2 regions of the Bacillus sp. EA-CB0995 genome follow, and region 2 is predicted to be linked to the other one. Evidence: riboswitches for the same ligand, from Rfam matches in the RefSeq annotation. Region 2 holds a riboswitch; the other holds the start of a gene.
What was found. Region 2 has a riboswitch for lysine ahead of ACEWFJ_RS16225 (aspartate kinase). Riboswitches for the same ligand answer to the same signal wherever they lie in the genome.
Positions count from the first base shown of each region.

Region 1 (4,180 bases), 820 kb from region 2:
GTAATAACGTAAATAAGAGATAACCAGTACTAAGTAGAACCATAATTGAAAAGAACGTTAGCTGCACGATCGTTACTAGAAATACAAGCGTAATAAAAGCGCGTTTTCGTTCTTTAAGTGAAACTGGATATAATGCTACAATACTATTTCCCGAAAAATAATTCCAAAGGGCGCGAAGTTGTAAAGCGGTTATGTATAGGATACATAACGCAATGATTCCTTTTCCGATGAACGTAGGACTGTAGTATAAAACAATGCATCCTACTACAGTCAATCGTATGTAGATGCCAAGGTAACCGTTCGCGCGCAAAAAGGATAAACTATACAAATATAAAAAAGGAGCTCGCTTTTGATACAGTAATCTTTCAATCCAAACAGTCAGCCATTTTCTTTGTTTTACTTGCTGTTTTATTTGCGGCACATCTGTAAAGAAATGAATAAACTGATAAAAGTGCATATCCATTTTTTCTTCTTGCTCTATTAAATATTCCCAATGAATGTGCCGTTTTCGTTTATTAATCGTATATAAAAATAAGAGCGTTATGAAAAGTAGTATACTTCCTACAATCATAATGGAAGTGAATTGAAACATTGTATATGTAACGGCTGCATTACAGAATATCCTGATAAGCAACCAGTATGAAATAGATTCGGTTCCTCTATATGTCCAATGCAAATACATATTCCACCACTTTATAAAGGCAAGAATGACAAAGGCTCCGCATAAAAAAGCAGGAGTTGTATGTAACGATTGCTGCGCGAGAGGTGTAATGATGAGTACTACGCATAATAATGGAAAGAGCTGAATGATATAACTGTACAAAAGAGAGCGTTTAAAATAATATGCGAGTTTTTCTTCTATTGGCAATAGATATAGGATATCTGGTTTTTGCAAAAATGTACGAATTGGAGAACGAGTGAGTGCAATTGTAAGTAAAACCGTCACAATGGTTAATGCAACAGACTCAGATGGAAATGAACGAAGAAATTTTGCATAATAATAGCCGCCTACACAAAGAAGTAGAAGGAAGCTATAGATAAGCCCGCTTGCAATACGCGCAAAGTACATCGTGATTTTTTGTAGATGTTGCTGAAAACGGTCATTCCAAAGTGTTTCGATTGTCACTGAGATCACTCCTTTGTTTTATCCCGCTTTAACGGGCAGTAAAATCCCCACCTCAAGATGCAGAGAAAAGCGAAGAAGATAGGTGGGAGATAACTGCTCGTAAAAGCCCGATTGGTGAGAGCTTTCCATCAGTGGGGGAGGAAGAACCCCCACTGATGGAAGTTTCACTTTATTATAAGCAGGGTAGTGTTTCTCTTGCTACCCGTTAACAAGATAAAAAAGCAAGTTACCTTTAGCTAGGCAACTTGCTCGTTTTGTTTTTCTTTTTTCTCGTCACGTTTCATTAATGGATAGAAAGCAAATCCAACTAAAAATAATCCAATGCCGAGCAGGAATGTTTTCATATCAGAAGAGCCAGTTTTAATAACCCATAATGCATAAATAAGAGCAATCGCAGCAATGACTCCATCCACCATACGAGAACCTTTTTGATTTTCGTATGTTTCACCTGTGATAACAAGCTTAAGCTGGAAGATTGGAGAAACGAGATATGGGATTAAATAGGCAAGTGTTGAAACGGTAATAACAAATGTATACGCCTGGGCAATTGACCCGGATAGTGTTGAGAATAGGAACACTTGCGACATAATATTTGTTAAACGAAGCGAATGAATCGGGCTTCCTTTTTTATTGGTTTTTGTGAAGAAGGATGGAAAGAATCCTTCTTTTGCTGCTTGATACGGTACTTCTGAGCTTAATAAAACCCAACCAAGAATGGATCCAAATAGAGAAGTAAGTGCAAGCAGCGCCATTAATTTTCCGCCGTTATGACCCATTACTGCAGTTAATGCATCCGCTAATGGTCGTTCAGATGCTTGTAGTTTATCTATATGAAGAACACCCATTGTTAAGATGGTAATTCCTAAATAGATACCAACTGTTAGTAGTAAGCCGGTAACAGTTGCACGTTTTACTGTTTTTGGTGAAACAGCACGGTTTGATAATAATACAGCCGACTCGACACCAATGAAGGCCCAAAGTGTTGTTAAGGCTGCTAAGTTTATTTGCGATAGCAGTCCGTGTGAAATGCCTTCTTTATCAACGATTGGCGTATACCATTGTCCAAGTTTAGAAGCTTCGAAGGCAAACAATGTAACAATGATGAAGAGAAGGAATCCTGTTACTTTCGCTGTTGTTGCTAAAAAGTTTAATTTACCGGCACCATTTACGCCATTTGCCAAAATCATATGGGTACCCCATAATAAAATGGTGCAAATGGAGAACGTAATCAATTTTCCAACTTCAATGTTGAAAGTTCCAACTGAAAACAATACGTGAGTATCTTTCATAATTGGGAAAAAGAGTGATAAATAGCCAGCAAATGATGTAATGATGGCTACGTTGCTTGCCCAGTTTGCAACCCAGTAGCCCCATACGATGCTAAAACCCGCCATTTTTTTGTTTTTTGTGAAGAAAAGAGCGCGTAAGCATGACTTTGCGGACCTGTTGTTAAATCAGGACGACGAATTGCTAAATTACCGAAAACAAGAGCTAGCATTAATACGCCAAATCCTGTTGTTAACCAAGCTAATGTAACACCAAGAGGGCTGGCCGTTTGTGCTAATGTACTTGGAATCATAAAAATACCTGCCCCAACCATATTCCCAACTACAAATGCAGTAAGTACCCAAAAGCCCCATTTTTTTTGCTGCATAGAAACTACCTCCAAAATTAGTATAACCAAGTCAAGCGAGGAGATATGTATGTGTTTGAAGTTCCAAACAAAACAAAAAAACGCGTATATGTTCACGCGCTTTTCAATCTTATTAAGAAACCCGCGGACATACCTCTCGATAGCTCTCCACAAGCAAAAAGCCTGTGACAGTCCTGCACTTATTCAATGCAGGCCCAGCAAGAAAGCGCTGTGGATGCTTCTTGCTTCGGCAACTATTCCTTTCCGATTTGATCAGCGATGCCACACATCTCCTAAATCATACTATTAATAATTGCAACCTCTACCTCACCGAGATACGAATGAGGATTTATGTATAAAGTTAACATAACCAAGGGTAACAAATGGCTTTTTATTCGTCAATGCAAATAAACATAATCAGATTATTGTGAGAATAGGGTATGTTTAAGATTATGAAACAACTTAAGGCTTCGCATCATATAATATGTATATGAAATGAGGTATAAAGCAAAGATGCTATCAGTAAGTTTTTTTTCGTTCCTTACTGACGGCTAGTTGAACTACGGGTAGCTTTATTTCCTTAAAAATTTGGTGGAAGTTTTACTGTCCATAAGTAGCGAGATAAAGAGGGATAGTGAATGGAGAGCTGGTTTAAGAGAAACTGCTTTATATGTGGGAAGGAAATTCATAGGCACCAGGAGCCAGTGCCAGGTACAATAGAGAAGTTAAAAAAGCAAAATGAAGAGCTCGCAGCTTCTTTAGAACAATGTATGAGACTACTCTATGATACACAAAAGAATTTAAGTAAAAAAACAAAAAAGAGTGCATTGCCGCCTCTTTTTTCATTAGGAGATAAGATAGAAGTATTTGATGGGGAGACACGTACAGAGGGGATCTTTATTGAGTGTACAAACGAATGGTTATATTGGGTAAACGTTGATTATGATCTAACCATTAGTCATATAAAAAGTGTAAAAAATATTATAAAAAAAGAGTCTATTCAAAAAAAGGCTTAAATAACTCTTTTTGAAATAGACTTTGCTTTTTTGCCCTAGGAGTTAGAACACTTTATGAGCAATTAGGAAACTTTACGAATGTTAATTGTATCTAAGCTTGTCACGTTTATATTAGCATTGTTATCCACCCAAACTACGAAGTTGCCTTCGAAGCGAATGAAAACACCTTTACCGTCAATTTCACGTCCAGCTGAAAAAACGCGGATTTTGTCGCCTTCTGCTAAGCCGTTTAATGTTGCCATGTGACCACCACCTCTCTATCAGAAGTTAATATATATATATGAAAATGATAGAGAGTGTGTGCGAGAGAAATGTAGTGCTAGCAACTATTTTTATAAAATATAGAGGTGAGTAGAAACTATTTTTTACTCACCTTTATAGGTTTACATTAAATTCAATACTGTT
Region 1 covers NZ_CP169269.1:3,960,979-3,965,158, reverse strand. The annotation lists gene ACEWFJ_RS20350 (ABC transporter permease) at 1-1,126, opposite strand, end outside; partial or broken gene ACEWFJ_RS20345 (amino acid permease) at 1,363-2,780, opposite strand; lysine riboswitch at 2,913-3,092, opposite strand; gene ACEWFJ_RS20340 (hypothetical protein) at 3,398-3,775, shown strand; gene ACEWFJ_RS20335 (hypothetical protein) at 3,838-4,017, opposite strand.
Region 1: another riboswitch for lysine. It lies ahead of ACEWFJ_RS20345 (amino acid permease); the one in region 2 lies ahead of ACEWFJ_RS16225 (aspartate kinase).

Region 2 (4,180 bases):
TAATATCGGATTTTGCACTTGTACATAAATCCGATAACAATCTAATTCATCATCATAACTTTCTATAATCTTTGCCTCTCCATATAAAAACCTTGGCAATGGAATTTTCATTCCACATAAGTAGAACCATTGTTTTTTTGATGAAATATAAATCGCTCCTTTTGCATCAACATGAAACGCAAGCGTCGATACGAGCAAATGTGGTTCACCGAAATAATCGACAATTTCATCTTGTTTATCATTCAAATACATAACAGCATTAAAATAACGCTTTTTTCACCAAATAGAAACATCCGATTCCATCTTACAAATACCTCTCCTCTACTATCTTTCTCTGCAGTATTCTGAATGATAAATGGTACTTCTTCCCCTCTTTCTGAAAAGAACATCCGGAATCTTGCTGCTACTTTTAAAAACATTCTTACAGCAACTGAGCCTTCTGTAATTTCATCCATCCTTCCTTCTCCTACAAAACTATATTTTTCTGTAATTGCATAACGTTTCTGTAATTTTGGATGTAACTGATGATAGGATTCTCCTAATAATGTTTCGTAAATGGAAGACAAACTTTCACCCCTTTCTGCTTCTCTTACAATGTTTTGCTTGCGGTAAGTTATCACTATTTACATAACCGATTATTGAGAATCCAATTAGCATGATGTTTAAAGTAATTGGATTAAAAGGTTGTATAAAACTATCAATATTTGTGAATCCTGCTGCAGCTGTCAATGCCAATAGTATAATAATATGAATGAAAAACAATTTCTTCTTTTGGAAAGGTATCAACCATGCGATTCCAAACACGATTTCCAAAAAGCCAATCATTTTAATAATCCATGCAACATTATCAGTTGCACCAATAAGACTAGAAAGCATTCGTACCTCTTCCGGGTGAGTATATAAAACTTTCGGAATAAAGCCTTGATAAATCCACACAAAAGAAAGTAAAAAGCAAACAAGATAATACGTAACAACTCTTTTTAATAATAAACGTGGATGAAATCCTTTTTCTAACCACAATTTTAAAGCATCAAAACTCCATGCAGTTGCCCAACCTAATAACGGACGAAATATGTATGAATCTATAAGCCTTCCTATATTTCCAAACCTTGTTTCATAATCATACTGCGTTTCAAAGCAAATCTTGTTCCCATTCGGTGTATACTTCCAATAGCCTCTTCCTACCGTAATCAACGAAAGCTTACTGTCTGTCCAAAATTTCAGTGAAGAGATTCGTCCCCCATCTTCTTTTTGTAGTTCTCCTATTGATTCTCCTTCTCCAGCAATTTCAAGTCCAAAACCAATTTTTGTTTTATACAAAAAACGCTGCGGTTCGCCTTCTTTTCTATCTAGATACGATATTTCTGTAAACCGCGCATCCCATTCTGTATGTATCTTTGGATCTTGTGTATATTTCCAAAGTTCATTCATTGTTGTTTCTATTTCAGTTTGCACATAAATAGGTTTTTGTTTCCCCATTCACACCGCTCCATCCATATAATCTATATAAAGAATATTTTTGTAAAATATTGCTATAAATTCTTCTTTTAAACATATTTTATATCATTTTCATTTCACTTTCTAATAGATTTAATTTTCTGAATTATTTTATACCACTTGATTTCTCCCAACATTTTGATTACTATGGAACAAATGTTACCAACAACTTCATACAACCAATCACTCTCGCCGAACGACGTGAGATAGAGGTTGCAACTTTTATGAGTATTCTAAAGGAGACACAGAGATTGTCAGTGAGTTTAGAAGAAAGGAAAAGTTGCCGAAATTTATATGTTTCTCTGAACATGTAAATTGGGGCTGTTTTCGAATAGAAACAGAACTGTCATATATACAGCGGTGTATATATGAAGAGCTATCTACAAAAAAGAGAGATCATGTTTCTTTATGATCGTCTTCTTTTTTGGCGGTTTTTTATTAGCTCCGTTTTCTGTTTCCTTTTTCCTGTAACAGCACCATCCTCACCTATTTGAGATGGTGTTTTTTTATTTGCTTTCGGTAACTTACAGGAATGAAAGGGATCTATATTTCCCATCTTATGTTTAACAACATTCTTCCTAATTTATTAACCAATATTAAATTGAAAGTGGGCTCTCATGATGGAAATTATTGTTCAAAAATTTGGAGGTACATCCGTTGGAAGTATCGAACGTATTCAACATGTTGCGGATTTAGTCATTGAAGAATATGAAAGAGGACATGGAATTGTAGCGGTCGTTTCCGCGATGGGACATAATACAGATGAATTAGTATCTTTAGCTGCTGGCATCACAGATCAGCCTAACAAACGAGAAATGGACATGCTACTTACAACAGGTGAACAAATTTCAATTTCTTTATTAACAATGGCTCTGCAAGCGAAAGGTTATGCTGCAATTTCACTAACAGGCTGGCAAGCAGGTATTACAACCGAATCTGTTCACGGCAGCGCAAGAATTACCGATATTGATACAGAGCGTATTCAATCTCATTTACAAAAAGGAACAATTGTCGTTGTAGCCGGTTTCCAAGGATTAAGCGCAGAACAAGAAATTACGACGCTCGGCCGCGGCGGGTCTGATACAACTGCAGTCGCATTAGCTGCAGCATTAAAAGCAAAAAAATGTGATATTTATACGGATGTAACAGGTGTTTACACAACTGATCCACGAGTTGTAAAAGATGCTTACAAATTAGATGAAATTTCCTATGATGAAATGTTAGAACTCGCCAACCTTGGTGCTGGTGTACTGCATCCAAGAGCAGTAGAATTTGCGAAAAATCATAATGTTATTTTAGAAGTTCGCTCAAGTATGAAACAAGAAAACGGAACAATCGTAAAGGGAGAATGTGACATGGAACAACAATCAATCGTAAAAGGCATTGCATTTGAAGACAATATTACGCGCGTAACGATTAAAGGATTACAACAAGGAAAACTTTCTACAATCTTCTCTACATTAGCGAGTGCTCATATTAATGTAGATATTATTATTCAAAGTATTACAAATGAAGGAACTGTACATTTATCCTTCTCTATTCATTCGAATGACTTAAAAGAAACATTAGCCGTACTAGAAGAAAATCGTGAGGTTATGCACTATGAATCTGTAGAATATGAAAATCATTTGGCGAAAGTATCAATTGTTGGATCAGGTATGGTGTCTAATCCAGGTGTAGCTGCTCAAATGTTCTCAACATTACAAGAAGAAAATATTCATATTAAAATGGTAAGTACATCTGAAATTAAAGTCTCTGTAGTTATTGATCGTCTTAACTTAATAAAAGGTGTGGAAGCACTTCATGAATCGTTTATGGCAAAAATCGAGCCTCTCGTATCAGTAAATTAAATAAAACAAGGGATGGAGAAGTTATCAAGACCTAAATCACAAAACTCCCTAAATAAAGGAGAACACATATTAGTCATGTGTTCTCCTTTTTTCTTTTTCTCAAACTCAAGCCTCCTTTAATGAAGAAAGATTAGATGTATGTGCGGTTTTTAGCTGCATTTGTTGCAATGTTTACTTTATTACTTAAAGAAACGTTTTTTCATTAATTGTGAAGTAATAAAGTGAAACTTCCATCAGTGGAGAGTTTTTTCATCTCCCACTCATGGCTAGTTGAACCAATCGGGCTTTTACGGGCAGTTATCCCCTACCTATCTTCCTCGCTTCTCTCTCAATCTTGAGGTAGGGGTCTTACTGCCCGTTAATGCGGGATAAAAAAGGATCAGCCTTGATTTTTAGATAAGGTAAGAAAGCTTGTATAAGTTAATAGATGGCAATAGGTAAGTTTCCACTAATGGATTGATGCGTAGGTTAACTTTACCCATTGTCATTTATATCTTGATATAAATTATTAGACATCCAGGTTATAGCATAATTGGTATAACCATTACTTAGAAGCCACCCATACCCATTCCTGGGAAACCACCCATGCCCATTCCTGGAGGACCACCCATGCCCATTCCTGGGAAGCCACCCATACCCATTCCTGGAGGACCACCCATGCCCATTCCTGGAGGACCACCCATGCCCATTCCTGGGAAACCACCCATACCCATTCCTGGAGGACCACCCATGCCCATTCCTGGAGGACCACCCATGCCCATTCCTGGGAAACCACCCATGCCCATTCCTGGGAAGCCACCCATACCCATTCCTGGGAAGCCACCCATACCCAT
Region 2 covers NZ_CP169269.1:3,143,027-3,147,206, forward strand. The annotation lists partial or broken gene ACEWFJ_RS16215 (DUF4166 domain-containing protein) at 1-566, opposite strand, end outside; gene ACEWFJ_RS16220 (DoxX-like family protein) at 571-1,479, opposite strand; lysine riboswitch at 1,697-1,884, shown strand; gene ACEWFJ_RS16225 (aspartate kinase) at 2,118-3,347, shown strand; gene ACEWFJ_RS16230 (hypothetical protein) at 3,896-4,180, opposite strand, start outside.